Regions from separate parts of the Streptomyces sp. NPDC091281 genome, predicted to be linked through region 3. Evidence: riboswitches for the same ligand, from Rfam matches in the RefSeq annotation. Region 3 holds a riboswitch; each other region holds the start of a gene.

Region 1 (5,509 bases), on a different contig from region 3:
GTGATCACCGGGTCCTCGTCGACGTACAGCACGTCGGGCTCGACGGTCACCCGCGGGTACATGCGGGCCAGCTGGTCGGCGTGCCGCCAGTGCACCGCGCACCGGCGTCCGTCCAGCAGACCGGCCGCGGCCAGCACGAACGCGCCCGAGCAGACGCTCAGCACCCGTGTGCCCCGGTCCACGGCCCTGCGCAGCGCGTCCAGCATCGCCGGCGGGTACTCCCGGACCGCGTAGGTCTCCCCGGCCGGCACCGCGATGAGGTCGGCCGTCTCCAGCCGGTCCAGTCCGTGCGCGACGCCCACGGTGAACCCGGCGTGGGTGGTCAGCGTCGGGCCCTCGGCGGAGGCGACGGCGAAGTCGTAGACCGGCAGGCCCTCGTCGCTGCGGTCGATGCCGAAGACCTCGCAGACGACCCCCAGTTCGAAGGGGTGGACACCGTTGAGCAGGATCACGGCCACGTTCTGGAGCATGCGTCCAGTGTGCACCCGAGCTGGCAGGAATTTGAAGGTGTGCGGCAGTACTGCCACTGTCAGGAGTGTCGGGGCGGTACGAAACTTACGGCATGAACACGAACGCACTCACGGCAATCGCCACCGCCCTGACCGTCCTCGTCGTCTTCCTCCTCCTCATGGCTCCGGCGCTCGTGGGACTGCGCCACGAGCGCCGGATCGACCGCCAACTGGCGGCGGCGGAGCGGGGGGAGGACCGGAGCCCCGAAGGGGCCTCGGCTCAGAACTCCTCGTCCAGGTCCACGGTGCCCTCCACCGCGACCTGGTACGCCGACGGACGGCGCTCGAAGAAGTTGGTCAGCTCCTGAACACCCTGGAGCTCCATGAAGGAGAACGGGTTCTCCGAGCCGTACACCGGGGCGAAGCCTAGGCGGACGAGCCGCTGGTCGGCGACGCACTCCAGGTACTGGCGCATCGACTCGGTGTTCATGCCCGGCAGGCCGTCACCGCACAGGTCGCGCCCGAACTGGAGCTCCGCCTCGACGGCACCCCGCAGCATGTCGGTGACCTGCTGCTCCAGTTCGGCGTCGAACAGCTCCGGCTCCTCCTTGCGGACGGTGTCGACGACCTCGAACGCGAAGGACATGTGCATGGTCTCGTCGCGGAACACCCAGTTGGTGCCGGTGGCGAGACCGTGCAGCAGGCCGCGGCTGCGGAACCAGTACACGTACGCGAAGGCGCCGTAGAAGAACAGGCCCTCGATGCACGCGGCGAAGCAGATCAGGTTGAGCAGGAAGCGGCGGCGGTCGGCCTTCGTCTCCAGCCGGTCCAGCTTCTCCACCGAGTCCATCCACTTGAAGCAGAACTCGGCCTTCTCGCGGATCGAGGGGATGTTCTCCACCGCGGCGAACGCGGCCGTCCGGTCCTCGGGGTCGGGCAGGTAGGTGTCCAGCAGCGTCAGATAGAACTGGACGTGCACGGCCTCCTCGAAGAGCTGCCGGCTCAGGTAGAGCCGCGCCTCGGGGGAGTTGATGTGCTTGTACAGCGTCAGCACCAGGTTGTTCGCCACGATCGAGTCACCGGTGGCGAAGAACGCCACCAGGCGGCCGATCAGGTGCTGCTCCTCCGGCGACAGCTTCGCGAGGTCGGCGACGTCCGAGTGGAGGTCGACCTCCTCCACGGTCCACGTGTTCTTGATGGCGTCCCGGTAGCGCTCGTAGAAGTCCGGGTAGCGCATGGGGCGCAGCGTCAGCTCGAAGCCCGGGTCGAGAAGGTTCTGATTGCTGGACATTACTGGCAGGCCTCGCAGGACTCGGGGTTTTCCAGGGAGCAGGCGATGGCCTCTTCGGAGGACACCTGCTGGACGGGGATGGTCTTCTCGGGCTGCGCCTGGGCCTGGGCCGCGCGCGCGATGCGGGTGGCGGGCCGGGAACGCAGGTAGTACGTCGTCTTCAGGCCCGACTTCCAGGCGTACGCGTACATCGAGGAGAGCTTGCCGATGGTCGGCGTCTCCAGGAACAGGTTCAGCGACTGCGCCTGGTCCAGGTACGGCGTCCGGGCGGCGGCCATGTCGATCAGGCCGCGCTGCGGGATCTCCCACGCCGTGCGGTACAGCGCGCGCACCTCGTCCGGGATCCACACGAAGTCCTGCACCGAGCCGTTGGCCTCGCGCAGCGCCTCACGGGTGCGGGCGTCCCACACGCCGAGGTCCTTCAGCTCCTGCACCAGGTAGGAGTTGACCTGGAGGAACTCGCCGGACAGCGTCTCGCGCTTGAACAGGTTGGACACCTGCGGCTCGATGCACTCGTACACGCCCGCGATGGACGCGATGGTGGCGGTCGGCGCGATGGCCAGCAGCAGCGAGTTGCGCATGCCGGTGGCGGCGATCCGCTCGCGCAGCGCCGCCCAGCGCTCGGGCCAGGTGAACTCGAAGCCGTAGTGGTCGGGGTGGAGCACACCGCGGGCGGTGCGGGTCTTCTCCCAGGCGGGCAGCGGGCCGTTGCGCTCGGCGAGGTCGGCGGACGCCTCGTAGGAGGCGAGCATGATCCGCTCGGCGATCCGGGTGGACAGGGCGCGCGCCTCGGGGGAGTCGAACGGCAGCCGCAGCTTGAAGAAGACGTCCTGGAGGCCCATCGCGCCCAGACCCACCGGACGCCAGCGGGAGTTGGAGCGGCCCGCCTGCTCGGTCGGGTAGAAGTTGATGTCGACGACCCGGTCGAGGAAGGTGACCGCGGTGCGCACGGCCTCGTCCAGCCGCTCCCAGTCGATGTCGCCGCCGGTCACGAACGCGCCGAGGTTGACCGAGCCGAGGTTGCAGACCGCGGTCTCGCCGTCGTCGGTTACCTCCAGGATCTCCGTGCAGAGGTTGGAGGAGTGGACGACGTGTCCGGCCTCGGCCGTCTGGTTGGCGGTGCGGTTGGCGGCGTCCTTGAACGTCATCCAGCCGTTGCCGGTCTGCGCGAGGGTGCGCATCATGCGGCCGTACAGCTCACGGGCCGGGATGGTCTTCCTGGCGAGGCCGTCCGCCTCGGCCTTGCGGTAGGCGGCGTCGAACTCCTCGCCCCACAGGTCGACCAGGTCGGGCACGTCGGCCGGGGAGAACAGCGACCACTGCTCGTCGGCGTTGACGCGGCGCATGAACTCGTCGGGCACCCAGTGCGCGAGGTTCAGGTTGTGCGTACGGCGGGCGTCCTCACCGGTGTTGTCCCGCAGCTCCAGGAACTCCTCGATGTCGGAGTGCCAGGTCTCCAGGTAGACCGCGGCGGCGCCCTTGCGCCGCCCGCCCTGGTTCACGGCGGCGACGGAGGCGTCCAGCGTCTTGAGGAACGGCACGATGCCGTTGGAGTGCCCGTTGGTGCCGCGGATCAGCGAACCGCGGGAGCGGATGCGGGAGTAGGACAGGCCGATGCCGCCGGCGTGCTTGGAGAGGCGGGCCACCTGGTGGTAGCGGTCGTAGATGGAGTCCAGCTCGTCCTTGGGGGAGTCGAGGAGGTAGCAGGACGACATCTGGGGGTGCCGGGTGCCGGAGTTGAAGAGGGTCGGGGAGGACGGGAGGTAGTCCAGCCGGCTCATGAGCCCGTAGAGCGCGGCGACTTCGTCCAGGGCGCGCACCGAGTCGTCCTCGGCGAGTCCGGCGGCGACGCGGAGCAGGAAGTGCTGGGGCGTCTCGACGACCCTGCGGGTGTGCGGGTGGCGCAGCAGGTAGCGGCTGTGCAGGGTGCGCAGGCCGAAGTAGCCGAAGCGGTCGTCGGCGGCGGGGTCGATCAGCGCGTCGAGCCGGGCCGCGTGCAGCCGGACGAAGGCGTCGGTGCGGTCGGCGATGAGGCCCTCGCGGTGGCCGACGGCGACCGAGTCGGTGAAGGTGGTGACGCCCTGGGAGGCCGCCTCGGCGCGGATGCTGATGGTCAGCAGCCGGGCCGCCAGCCGGGAGTAGGCGGGGTCCTCGGCGATGAGTCCGGCGGCCGCCTCGGTGGCCAGCTCGCGCAGCTCGGCCTCGTCCGCCCGCGCGGACCGGCCGCGCAGCGCGGCGGCGGCGACCCGTCCGGGGTCGGCGTCGGGGAGGTCGGCGGTCAGCTCGGTCAGGGTCCGCAGCAGTGCGGTCCCGGGACCGTCGGTCTCCACCTGGACTGCTGAAGCCGGTTCGGCTGGCGCGATGGTCACTGGGGGCTCTCCCTCGCTCGGCGGGGGCCTGGCGGAGGGCAGGGGGCAGCACACGAGCGCGCACGGCGTCGCGTCCACCGGCCCACTCCGCGAGACCCGGACGTCAGGCACCCGCACCGGACGGTTCGGGTGCGCTGCCGGCAGGTCCTCGGACTGACCACGCGTGCGGAAACACGCAAGTACACCGTTGCGGGACAGTTCCGGATTCGCACCGGATTCCCCTGCGGCGACAGCGAGCACGAGCATACATCTTGTGTCGCCCTGTCGCGCCAGCCCCAGATGTTGTGTCGGGGTGGCTCCGCAGCGTCAACGGGCCGCCGAAGCATAGTGCTTACGGCGGCCCGTCGGCGTGTCTGTCCAGGGGTGGCGCGGAAGGTGTCGGCAAAACGCCAGGGGTGGCGCCCGCGCCCGGTCGCGCTAGTGCGAGGAGCCCGCCGTGGCGGGCGGCAGCTCCACCTGGACGCCGGGGTCGCCGGAGTCCGCGGTGTAGTCCTCCGGGCGGGTCTCGTCGACGCCCTCGGGGGCCTTCAGCGCCTTCAGGACGAAGGTGAGGACCACCGTGACGGCCAGGTTCAGCACGAACGCGGTGAGGCCGATGTAGCCGATCTCACCGATGCCGGGGATCTCCTTCGACGAGCCGCCGAAGTGCTTCTGCGTCGGCGAGGCCACGCCGTACGCGGCGACCGTGCCGTAGACCATGCCGACCGCCCAGCCCGCGAGCAGCGCCCAGCGGTGGAACCAGCGGGTGAACAGGCCGCCCACCAGCGCCGGGAAGGTCTGGAGGATCCAGATGCCGCCCAGGAGCTGGAAGTTGATGGCGACCGTCTTGTCCATGGTCAGCACGAAGACCAGCGCGCCCACCTTCACCAGCAGCGAGACCAGCTTGGAGACCCGGGTCTCCTCCTTGGGCGTCGCGTCGGGCTTGATGAAGTCCTTGTAAATATTGCGGGTGAAGAGGTTCGCCGCCGCGATGGACATGATCGCCGCCGGGACCAGCGCGCCGATGCCGATCGCCGCGAAGGCCACGCCCGCGAACCAGTCGGGGAACATGTCCTCGAAGAGCTGCGGGATGGCGAGCTGCCCGTTGGACACCTTCACCCCGGCCGCGATCGCCATGAAGCCCAGCAGCGCCAGCAGGCCCAGCATCAGGGAGTACAGCGGCAGGATCGTGGTGTTGCGGCGGATCACCTCGCGGCTGCGCGAGGAGAGCGTCGCGGTGATCGAGTGCGGGTACATGAACAGCGCCAGCGCCGAACCCAGGGCGAGCGTGGCGTACGTCCACTGCCCCGCCTCGGCCGGGACCAGGGCGCCGCGGGGCGCGCCGGTCGCCGGGTTGGTCTGCGCGAAGGCGTCGCCCGCCTTGGCGAAGATGTCGTCGAACCCGCCGAGCTTGATCGGGA
Region 2 (5,509 bases), on a different contig from region 3:
CCGCGGCCGCGTCGACGAACGCCGCCAGGCCCTCCGCCAGGGCGGCCCGCTGCCCGGCGGGCATGCGCGCCAGGACTGTCCGCAGCTCCCGCTGGCGGCGCACCCGCAGGTCGGCGAGGAAGGACCTGCCGCGGGCGCTGAGGTGCAGGTGCACCTCGCGCCGGTCGGCGGGGCTGACCACGCGCTCCACGAACCCGGCGGCCTGGAGACGGTCGCAGAGGCGGCTCGTCGAGGGCGGGGTGGAGGCCAGCGAGTCGGCCAGTGTGCGCAGGTTGATGCCGTCCTGGTGCTCCAGGATCAGCAGCACCCGCAGCTGGGACGCGGACGCCGGAGCGGTCGAGGCGCGGCCCCACAGCACTTCCAGCAGCTCGGCGGCCGTCGAGGTCACGCGTGCCACCTCGTCGGGGTCCGGCCGGTCACGGAAGGCAGTCACGGTCACACTCTCGCAGGCGCTGGGGCGACCGCCAGCGTACTAGGGCACGCGTTTCCGAACCCCCGCCCGACGAGCGGCGGGTGTCCGACGGGTCCCGGCGGACACCTCCGGCTCACGGGCCGACCCACCACGAAGGATCGGTGCATCACCGTCGTGAAGAGATTCGAGACCACAGAGCGCGCCGTACGGACGGCGGCGCCGCACGAGCTGCTGGACGCGCTCCGTCGCGCCCTGGCCGAGCAGTACGGGGCGCGCGCCGTGGAGCTGTTCATGGCCGACTACAGCCTGACCACCCTGCAACCGGTGTTCGCGCCCGAGAACACGGAGAGCATCGAACACGCAGAGAACACAGAAGACGCAGAGAACCCAGAGAATACGGAGAGCCCGGAAGGCGTCGGGAGCGCCGGACCCGCGGTCGGCGGGGCGGAAGGCGCGTCGGACGTCCCGTCGGTGCACAACAGCCCGGCCGGGCGGGCGTTCGGGTCTCAGGAGCCGTTCGTGCAGCCCCTGCGCGGTGAGGAAGGGCTGGTGCGGGTGCATCTGCCGGTGTCGGTGCGCGGTGACCGGCTGGGCGTGCTGTCGGTGGACCTGCCGGACCAGGAGTACGCGTCGGCGCCGCTGGACGAACTGCGGGAGATCGCGGAGGTGCTGGGCCGTGAGGTGGTCGTCGCCGACCGCGACACCGACCTGTATCTGCGGGCCCGGCGCCGCGACCGGCTGACCCTGGCCGCGGAGATCCAGTGGCAGTTGCTGCCCGGCCGCTCCTGTTCCTTCCCCGAGTACGAGCTGGGCGCCCAGCTGGAGCCCGCGTACGCCATCCACGGCGACAACTTCGACTGGTCCGCCGCGGCCGACCGGCTGACGCTGTACGTCACCAATGGCATGGGCGAGGGCACGGAGGCCTCGCTGCTGACGAGCCTCGCCGTCAACGCGCTGCGCAACGCGCGCCGCGCGGGCATCCCGCTCGCCGACCAGGCGGCCCTGGCCGACCAGGCGGTCTACGCCCACTACCGGGGCCGGAGTTATCTCTCCGTGCTCATGCTGGACGTCGAGACGGCCACCGGCCGCGCCCGCGTCGTGGACGCGGGCTCCCCGCAACTGCTGCGCCTGCGCGACGGGGTGGTGGAGCGGGTCCACTTCGACGCGCAGCTCCCGCTGGGCATGTTCGAGGAGACCGACTACGTGGCCCAGGAGTTCCAGGTGCAGCCCGGAGACCGGCTGGTGTTCGTGAGCGACGGCGTCTACGCGGTCGCCTCCCCCGGCGGCGAGGCGTACGGCGACGCGGCGCTCGCCCGCGCCATCTCCGCCACCCGGCTGCTGCCCGCCGCCGAGGTGCCGCGCGCCGTGCTGCGCGAACTGACCAGCCACCGCGGCCGTCCGGTCCCCGACGACGACGCCCTCGTCCTCTGCCTCGACTGGCACGGCCGCTGAGCCGCCTTCCCCGACGGACACACGACGGGCGCGGGACGGCTCCCCGCGCCCGCGGCCACGCCGGTGCGTGAGACCCCCGCCCGCCGTGGGCGCGCCCCCCGGTGCCGCTTGTCACCGCCCCTGTACTGGCACTACTGTCACGACGCCTTGGTGAACGGGAAATCCGGTGTGATGCCGGTGCGGCCCTCGCCACTGTGATCGGGAAGTCCGGCTCCGGCCCTCACGGGCAGCCACTGGGTCCTCGGACCCGGGAAGGCGGAGCACGGGCGGTGTCACCCGTCAGCCAGGAGACCGGCCAGGGCGCGTCAACCATCCACGAGGTGCTGGAGAGGGTCTGCCAAGCCATGCACATAGCCGAGGGATTTCTGCCTCCGGCGCACGCGGTCGCCTGGGGCGTCGCGTCGGCGCCGTTCGTCGTCCACGGAGTCCGGTCACTCACCCGTGAGGTCAGGGAGCACCCCGAGAGCACCCTGCTGCTCGGCGCCTCCGGGGCCTTCACCTTCGTCCTGTCCGCGCTGAAACTGCCGTCGGTCACCGGGAGTTGCTCCCACCCGACCGGCACCGGCCTCGGCGCGATCCTGTTCCGCCCGCCGATCATGGCCGTCCTGGGCACGATCACCCTGCTCTTCCAGGCGCTGCTGCTCGCGCACGGCGGGCTCACCACGCTCGGCGCCAACGTCTTCTCCATGGCCATCGTCGGCCCGTGGGCGGGCTACGGCGTCTACCGGCTGCTGAAGCGGTTCGGGGTCCCGCTGATGCCGGCCGTGTTCTTGGGCGCGTTCGCCGCCGACCTGTCCACCTACTGCGTGACCAGCGTGCAGCTGGCACTGGCGTTCCCCGACCCCGGCACCGGGTTCCTGGGCGCGCTCGGCAAGTTCGGCTCCATCTTCGCCGTCACGCAGATCCCGCTCGCCGTGAGCGAGGGCCTGCTGACCGTGCTCGTGATGCGGCTGCTGGTGCAGTCCAGCAAGGGCGAACTGACCCGGCTGGGCGTGCTGGTGACCGGCGGCGGACGCGGCGCGGCGAAGAACACCACGGAGGCGGTGGCCCGATGAGCCCGAACCCGAAGCTGAACCGGAACAACCGCACCAACCTCCTGCTGCTGCTCGCCGTCCTCGCCCTCGCGGTGCTGCCGCTGGCCCTCGGGCTCGGCGACCACAAGGAGGAGCCGTTCGTCGGCGCCGACGCCGAGGCGGAGACCGCGATCACCGAGATCGAGCCGGACTACGAGCCGTGGTTCACCCCGCTGTACGAGCCGCCGTCCGGGGAGATCGAGTCGGCGCTGTTCGCCGTGCAGGCGGCGCTCGGCGCGGGCGTCCTCGCCTACTACTTCGGCGTCCACCGGGGCCGCAGGCAGGGTGAGGCCCGCGCCCTGGCCCGCGCCGACGGACCCGAAGGGGCGCCGGAGGGCTTCGCCGAGGGCGAGGGGTCCGCGCGGGGACGGGTCTGAGTCCCGGTGCTGCCGATCGACGCGGCGGCGCACAGCAGTCGCTGGCGCCGCCGCCATCCCGTGGACAAGGCCGTGCTCGGGCTGGGGCTGACCCTGCTCGCGATCTCGCTGCCGCCGTGGCCCGGGGCGGCCCTCGTCCTGCTGACGGCGCTGACCGTGCTGCTCGGCCCGGCGGGCGTCCCGCCGCGCCGGCTGTGGCGGGCGTACCGCGTCCCGCTGGGGTTCTGCGCGACCGGCGCGGTGACCCTGCTGGTGCAGGTGGGCGGGCCGGACGGCCTGGTCTCCCTCGCCGACGGGGGCCCGCTGCGGGCCGGGGAGCTGATGCTGCGCACGTCGGCGGCCTCGCTGGGCGTGCTGCTGTTCGCGTTCACCACGCCGATGTCCGACCTGCTGCCGCGCCTGGTGCGGGCGGGCGTGCCCGCGCCGGTGGTGGACGTGGCGCTGGTGACGTACCGCATGAGTTTTCTGCTGTTGGACTCGGTGCGGCGCATCCGTCAGGCGCAGGCCGCCCGGCTCGGGCACACCGGCCGGGCCGCTGAGTGGCGGTCGCTGGCCGGGCTCGGCGCGACCGCGTTCGTCCGCGCCTTCGACCGCGCGGCGCGGCTCCAGACGGGTCTCGCCGGGCGCGGCTACGACGGGACGCTGCGCGTGCTGGTGCCCGAGGCCCGGGTCTCCGTCCGTTTCACGGTGCTGAGCGCCGGGCTGCTGCTGGCCCTCGTCGCCCTCACTCTCGTCCTGGAAGGTCCCCTGTCATGAGCGAGCTGGTCACCCTGCGGGGTGCGTCGTTCGCGTACGAGGACGGCCCGGTCGTGCTCGACGGTCTCGACTTCACGGTGCGCGGGGGGCGCGCCCTGGCGCTGCTGGGCCGCAACGGCAGCGGCAAGACGACGCTGATGCGGCTGCTCAGCGGCGGCCTGCGCCCCCGCACCGGCACCCTCGCGGTCGAGGGGCGGCCGGTGACGTACGACCGCAAGGGGCTGACCCGGCTGCGGACGTCCGTGCAGCTGGTGGTGCAGGACCCGGACGACCAGCTGTTCGCGGCGTCGGTCGCGCAGGACGTGTCGTTCGGTCCGCTGAACCTGGGGCTTCCGGACGCCGAGGTGCGCGGCCGGGTCGAGGAGGCGCTTGCCGCGCTGGACATCACCGCGCTCGCCGACCGGCCGACGCACCTGCTCTCGTACGGCCAGCGCAAGCGGACCGCGATCGCGGGCGCCGTGGCGATGCGGCCGCGGGTGCTGATCCTCGACGAGCCGACCGCCGGGCTCGACCCCGACGGGCAGGAGCGGCTGCTCGCCACCCTGGACGGGCTGCGCGCGGCCGGTACGACGGTGGTGATGGCCACCCACGACGTCGACCTGGCCCTGCGCTGGGCCGACGACGCGGCCCTGCTCACCCCGTCCGGCGCGCACACCGCCCCGGCCCCCGACGCGCTGGCCCGCACCGATCTCCTGCGGGAGGCGGGCCTGCGCCTGCCGTGGGGCGTCGCGGTCGGGCGCCTCCTCACCTCCCAGGGCCTGCTCGCCGACCCCCAGGCGGGCCCCCGCAGCCCGGAGGACCTGGCCGCGCTGATCGCGCCGCGCCCGGCTCCCCCGCTCCCGGCCGAGAGCTGAGCCGGAGGACCGGAAGGAGCGCGGCGCGGTCCCGGCTCCGGGGTGCCCTGGGGCCGCGTCCCGCCGCCGGGGGTGCCGTCTGCGATGCTGGCGCGGTGCAGCCGCCCGCCGCAGTGACACCCGACGCCCCCGGTCCCATAAGGACGGCCCTGCTCACGCAGCAGTGGCTCGACCTGTGCTTCGTGCACTGGGCCGTCGCCCCGGAGACGGTGGCGCCGCTGCTGCCGCGCGGCACGGTGCCGGACGTCCACGAGGGGCGGACGTACGTCGGGCTCGTCGCGTTCCGGATGCACCGGGTCGGCTGGCTGGGGCTGCCGGGGGTGCCGTACCTCGGGTCGTTCCCGGAGACCAACGTGCGGCTGTACTCGGTGGACGCGGACGGGCGGCGCGGGGTGGTGTTCCGGTCGATGGACGCCTCCCGGCTGATCCCGGTGCTGATGGGGCGGGCCGGGTTCCGGCTGCCGTACCTGTGGGCGCGGATGAGCGTGCGCGCCGACGGGGACACGGTCGCCTACCGCAGTGCCCGGCGTTGGCCGGGGCCGCGCGGGGCGTCCAGCCGGATCGTGGTGCGGCGGGGTGAGCGGA
Region 3 (5,509 bases):
GCCACGATGACTCGCATGATCTCGTTGGTCCCTTCCAGGATCTGGTGCACGCGCAGGTCGCGCACGATCTTCTCGATGCCGTACTCGCTGAGGTAGCCGTACCCCCCGTGCAGCTGGAGCGCGCGGTCCGCGACCGTGTACCCGGTGTCGGTGGCGAAGCGCTTCGCCATCGCGCAGAGGTACGGCGCCTGCGGGTCGCCCGCGTCGAGGGCGCGGGCCGCCTGGTGGACGAGGGCGCGGGCGGCGGTCAGCTCGGTCGCCATGTCGGCGAGGCGGAACCGCAGGGCCTGCGCGTCGAGGAGCCGCATGCCGAACGCCTCACGGTCGGCGAGGTGGACGAGGCTGCGGTCCAGGGCGCTGCGGGCGCCGCCCAGGGAGCAGGCGGCGATGCCGAGGCGGCCCCCGTTGAGGCCGTTCATGGCGATGCGGAAGCCCTGGCCCTCGCCGCCGAGGAGCCGGTCGGCGGGCACCCGGACGGCGTCGAGAAGGACCTGCCGGGTGGGCTGGGCGTTCCAGCCCATCTTGCGTTCGTCCGGGCCGAAGGAGAGGCCGGGGTCGTCGCGGTCGACGAGGAACGCGGAGACGCCGGAGGGCCCGTCGCCGCCGGTGCGGGCCATGACCAGGTAGAGCTGGGCGGCGCCCGCGCCGGAGATGAACTGTTTGACGCCGGTGAGCGTCCAGTGGTCGCCGTCGCGGACGGCGCGGGTGGTGAGGGCGGCGGCGTCGGACCCGGCGCCCGGTTCGGTCAGGCAGTAGCTGGAGAGGTCGTCCATGGCGCACAGCCGGGGCAGCCAGCGTTCGCGCTGGGCGGGGTCGCCGTAGCGGTCGACCATCCAGGCGACCATGTTGTGGATGGAGAGGTAGGCGGCGACGGCCGGGCAGCCGGAGGCGAGGGTCTCGAAGACGAGGACGCCGTCGGCGCGGGTGAGGCCCGAACCGCCGGACTCCTCGCGGACGTAGACCCCGCCGAGGCCGAGTCCGGCGGCCTTGCGCAGGACGTCGACGGGGAAGTGCTTGTCGCGGTCCCAGTCGAGGGCGTGCGGGGCGAGGTGGTCCTGGGTGAAGTCGAGGGTGGTCTCGACGAGGGCCTGCTGGTCCTCGGTGAGGAGGGTGACGGTCATCGGCGCTCAGCTCATCGTGGGGATCGTGAAGCCGGCGCCCTCGCGCAGCCCGGCGGCGGGCCAGCGGGAGGTGACGGTCTTGGTGCGGGTGTAGAAGCGGATCGCGTCGGGGCCGTGCTGGTTGAGGTCGCCGAAGCCGGACCGCTTCCAGCCGCCGAAGGTGTGGTAGGCGACGGGCACCGGGATGGGCACGTTGACGCCGACCATGCCGGTGTCGACGCGGCGGGTGAAGTCGCGGGCGGTGTCGCCGTCGCGGGTGAAGAGGGAGACGCCGTTGCCGTAGACGTGCTCGCTGGGCAGGCGGAGGGCGGCCTCGTAGTCGGGGGCGCGGACGACGCTGAGTACGGGGCCGAAGATCTCTTCCTGGTGGATGCGCATGTCGGGGGTGACCCGGTCGAAGAGGGAGGCTCCGGCGAAGAAGCCGTTCTCGTGGCCGGGGAGGGTGAAGTCCCGTCCGTCGACGACGAGTTCGGCGCCCTCCTTGACGCCGAGGTCGACGTAGGAGCGGACCCGGTCGACGGCGTCGCGGCCGACCATGGGGCCGAAGTCGGCCTCGGGGTCGTCGCTGCGGCCGATGCGCAGGGCGCGGACGCGGTCGGCGAGGCGGGCGACGAGGGCGTCGGCGGTGGCCTCGCCGACGGGGACGGCGACCGAGATGGCCATGCAGCGTTCGCCCGCCGAGCCGTAGCCCGCGCCGATCAGGGCGTCGACGGCCTGGTCGAGGTCGGCGTCGGGCATGACGATCAGGTGGTTCTTGGCGCCGCCGAAGCACTGGGCGCGTTTGCCGTGGGCGGCGGCGGTGGCGTAGACGTGCGCGGCGACCGGGGTGGAGCCGACGAAGCCGAGGGCGGCGACGCGGGGGTCGGTGAGCAGCGTGTCGACGGCTTCCCGGCCGCCGTTGACGACGTTGAGGACGCCGGGCGGCAGGCCCGCCTCCAGGAAGAGTTCCGCGAGCCGCAGCGGGACGGACGGGTCGCGTTCGGAGGGCTTGAGGATGAAGGCGTTGCCGCAGGCCAGGGCGGGGGCGGCCTTCCACAGGGGGATCATCGCGGGGAAGTTGAACGGGGTGATCCCGGCGACGACGCCGAGCGGGGAGCGCAGCGAGTGGACGTCGATGCCGGTCCCGGCGTTGTCGGTGAACTCGCCCTTCAGCAGGTGCGGGATGCCCGCCGCGAACTCGACGACTTCCAGGCCGCGTTGGAGGTCGCCGTGGGCGTCGGCGATCGTCTTGCCGTGCTCGGCGGAGAGCAGCCGCGCCAGCGCGTCCTTCTCCTGCTCGACGAGCTGGAGGAAGCGCAGCAGGACGCGGGCGCGGCGCTGCGGGTTCCACTCGCCCCAGGCGGCCTGGGCGCGCCGCGCGTCGGCGATCGCGGCCTCGGTCTCGGCGCGGTCGGCGAGCGGCACGCGGGCCTGGACCTCACCCGTGTTGGGGTCGTGGACGTCGCCGAAGGCCCCGGAGGTGCCCGGGACGTGCTTTCCGCCGACGAAGTGGGTCAACTCACGCACGGGGGCGCGGTCGTGTGCGGGGTGTTCTGGTACGCGGACCATCGGTGCCTGCTCTCGTCAGGTGATCCGGGACGGCGCGCGGCCGGGCCGTGACGGCACGCCGGGGCGTGCGGGCACGGGGGTCGCGCGAGAGTACGTATGGCGTGCGGACCGTCGGACGACGGCGGTCACGCTCCGGGCCGCGAGGGCGGCGCGGAACGGGGCCGGGAGGGGTGCCCGGGAGCGGGCAGGGGCCGGCCTCCGCCGGGGTCGTGGGTGCGCACCGGTGCCATGCGTGTCAGCTCCATCCTCGTGGACAACACGGAACATCCCGCGGCCGGTATCCTGACTCCCGGATCAGCGCGCGCCGTCCGCCTTCCCGACGTCCTTCGCGTCAGTGGCGTGCTGCTCGACGGCGTACTCCCCGGTCACAGTGGCGGGACCGTGCCGGAATCACACCGGCTTCCCTGCACCGCGGGCCTTCGTCGCGACTATATAGTTGGACGTCCTAGTAAATCCACCAGACCTGCCGGGTGGTTTTTCGGACTTTCGCGGTACATGACGTCCGGCGTGCGTGCCGTCCGGCGTCCGAGACGTTCGTCGGGCGGGGCGGCCCCGGGTGCGCGACCGTCCCCCGCCGGGCCGGTGGGGCTGCGCGGACCCGGCCGCCCGCGACCGTGTACACACGACTGACAAGCGGTTGTCACATCCGGCAGGAATGCCCGCTCGCGCGGGGCTCGCTGACATGAGGGGCGGAGACCACCTCCGCCGCAGTCGGCCCCGCACGCGAGAAGGATGACGCATGAGCGCCCAGCAGCCCAGAACGCTCAGGACCGTGACCGGCGCCGGGGGGACGTCGGAGACCTACGACCTGGCGGTGGACCCGGCGCGGTCCACCCTGGACACCGCCGTACGGGTCGCGCGGCTCGCGGAGGCGGCCCGTATCGACGCCCTGTTCACCGCCGACCTGCTGCGGTTCGACGCGCAGGGCGCCATCGGGTCGCAGGAACCGCTGGTGTTCGTGTCCGCGCTGAGCCAGGTGACGTCCCGGATCGGGCTCATCGCCACCGTGTCCACGACGTTCCACCATCCTTTCAACCTGGCGAGGCTGTTCGGCACTCTCGACCACGTCAGCAACGGCCGCGCGGCCTGGAACCTGGTGACCTCGGCGCTCGGCGAGGAGAACTACGGCCCCGGCGAGCTGCCCGGCCCCGACGAGCGCTACGCCCGCGCCGCCGAGGTCCTCGCCGTCGTGAACTCCCTCTGGGACAGCTGGGAACCGGGCGCGCTCACCGCCGGTCCCGACGGGCGGGCGGTGCTCGACCGGTCGCGGGTCCGGCCGATCCACCACTCCGGGCGGTTCTTCGACGTCGCCGGTCCGCTGAACATCCCGCCGCTGCCGCAGGGGCGGCCGGTGCAGTTCCAGGCCGGGCAGTCGGCGGCGGGCGTCGAACTCGGCGCCCGCCACGCCGAGGTGGTGTTCACCTCGCTCCCCACCCTGGACATCGCCCGCGACTTCACCCACCGCATCCGCGAGCGGGCCCGGTCGCTGGGGCGGGCGCCCGGACTGCCCCTGATCTTCAGCTCGTTGCACGCCACCTTCGGCGCGACCGAGGCCCAGGCACGGCAACGGGTGCGCGAGCGGCGGGAGTCGATCGACTTCGAACGGGGCCGGGGCCAGGTCGCCGACATGCTCGGCGGCGGGCTCGACCTGTCCGGACTGCGGCTGGACGCGCCGCTCCCGGAGTCGCTGCTGCCCGACCTCGCCTCGGTGCGCGGGCGGCGCGGCCGGGTGGAGATCTTCTCCGGGTACGCCCGCGAGGGCCGCACCCTACGGGAGCTGATCGTGGCCGCCCAGGACACCGGGCACTGGGCGGTCGCGGGCACCCCCGAGCAGATCGCGGACGCCGTGGAGGAACGCTTCCGGGCGGGCGTCGTCGACGTCATCAACCTCCCCGGCCTCGCCGACCCCGCCCAGCACGACTTCGTCGTCGACGGCCTGCTGCACGAGCTGCGCAGACGGCGCATCGTGGCCGAGGACTACGCCGGGACGACACTGCGGGAGAACCTGGGGCTGCCCGCGCCGGGGGCGGGGGCCGCGCCCACAGAGGACCGGACAAGCAAGGGGAGGAGGGGCTGAGGCGCACTCGCCCCCGGACCCACGGCGGCATTCACGCCAGTGAGTGGTGGCAGACCAGGTGGCGCGACGTGGCAAGAGGCGACCACGAGACCAGAATCCCCGCGCCTTTTCGGACACGGAAATTCTCGCGGGGGGGGCTGGCGGTGCGTCAGAGCAGGGTGGCAACTTGGGTTTCATCCCCGATGTTGTTCATCACCAGGTGCCCATCTGCTTTGAGAGCGAGTCCTACGACGCTGACAGTAGGGCCGTAGCAGCCTGTGAGACGGCCTGGATTGAGCGTGCTGACATTGCAGGGTGCCGAGCCACCAAAGTTATTGTTGGTGGTGCCGTGAATGCTGATGGCAACACTCGCATCGTTCCGCACGACAAGGACCGACTGCCCCTTCTTACGGTCCGGCGTGAGCACTATGCAGCTTTGGAAAAACACCTTGGTGGAGGCAACGTGATGCGTTGTCGGCCCACAATGCCAGTTCGCGTTGGTGTTGACGGCCTGCCAGAAGGGATACGCCTGCGCGGGAACCGAAGAAAGGAGCGTTGCGGTTACGGCAACAGCCAGGACACCCACACGCTTGAGGATTCGAATCAACTGCATTTCTCCCGTACATGAATCACGCCATTATCAACGCATAGCAGCGCCGAACGAACAATCGGACCTTAGTTCTTCGATTGACATTCGGCAAGCGACCCCGCAAGACCGGAAGAACTTCAGACCAATACCGTATTTCCATCTCAAGCAGCCCATCCGATTCTTTTCGACAACGGA

The links. Region 3 has a riboswitch for cobalamin ahead of ACIQPQ_RS09360 (CoA-acylating methylmalonate-semialdehyde dehydrogenase). Riboswitches for the same ligand answer to the same signal wherever they lie in the genome.
Region 1: it holds a riboswitch for cobalamin, as region 3 does, so the genes downstream of both, ACIQPQ_RS07295 (ribonucleoside-diphosphate reductase subunit alpha) here and ACIQPQ_RS09360 (CoA-acylating methylmalonate-semialdehyde dehydrogenase) in region 3, are expected to answer to the same signal.
Region 2: it holds a riboswitch for cobalamin, as region 3 does, so the genes downstream of both, ACIQPQ_RS23295 (energy-coupling factor ABC transporter permease) here and ACIQPQ_RS09360 (CoA-acylating methylmalonate-semialdehyde dehydrogenase) in region 3, are expected to answer to the same signal.

Annotation. Positions count from the first base shown of each region.
Region 1 is NZ_JBIVUY010000002.1:622,935-628,443, forward strand. Features, by position in the region: gene ACIQPQ_RS07280 (GlxA family transcriptional regulator) at 1-470, opposite strand, end outside; gene ACIQPQ_RS07285 (hypothetical protein) at 563-817, shown strand; gene ACIQPQ_RS07290 (ribonucleotide-diphosphate reductase subunit beta) at 730-1,740, opposite strand; gene ACIQPQ_RS07295 (ribonucleoside-diphosphate reductase subunit alpha) at 1,740-4,109, opposite strand; cobalamin riboswitch at 4,231-4,368, opposite strand; gene mctP (monocarboxylate uptake permease MctP) at 4,527-5,509, opposite strand, start outside.
Region 2 is NZ_JBIVUY010000009.1:23,698-29,206, reverse strand. Features, by position in the region: gene ACIQPQ_RS23305 (MarR family transcriptional regulator) at 1-439, opposite strand, end outside; gene ACIQPQ_RS23300 (PP2C family protein-serine/threonine phosphatase) at 587-1,864, shown strand; cobalamin riboswitch at 1,974-2,179, shown strand; gene ACIQPQ_RS23295 (energy-coupling factor ABC transporter permease) at 2,209-2,919, shown strand; gene ACIQPQ_RS23290 (energy-coupling factor ABC transporter substrate-binding protein) at 2,916-3,314, shown strand; gene cbiQ (cobalt ECF transporter T component CbiQ) at 3,321-4,070, shown strand; gene ACIQPQ_RS23280 (energy-coupling factor ABC transporter ATP-binding protein) at 4,067-4,924, shown strand; gene ACIQPQ_RS23275 (YqjF family protein) at 5,020-5,509, shown strand, end outside.
Region 3 is NZ_JBIVUY010000003.1:98,703-104,211, forward strand. Features, by position in the region: gene ACIQPQ_RS09355 (acyl-CoA dehydrogenase family protein) at 1-1,121, opposite strand, end outside; gene ACIQPQ_RS09360 (CoA-acylating methylmalonate-semialdehyde dehydrogenase) at 1,128-2,669, opposite strand; cobalamin riboswitch at 2,924-3,117, opposite strand; gene ACIQPQ_RS09365 (NtaA/DmoA family FMN-dependent monooxygenase) at 3,409-4,746, shown strand; gene ACIQPQ_RS09370 (hypothetical protein) at 4,895-5,338, opposite strand.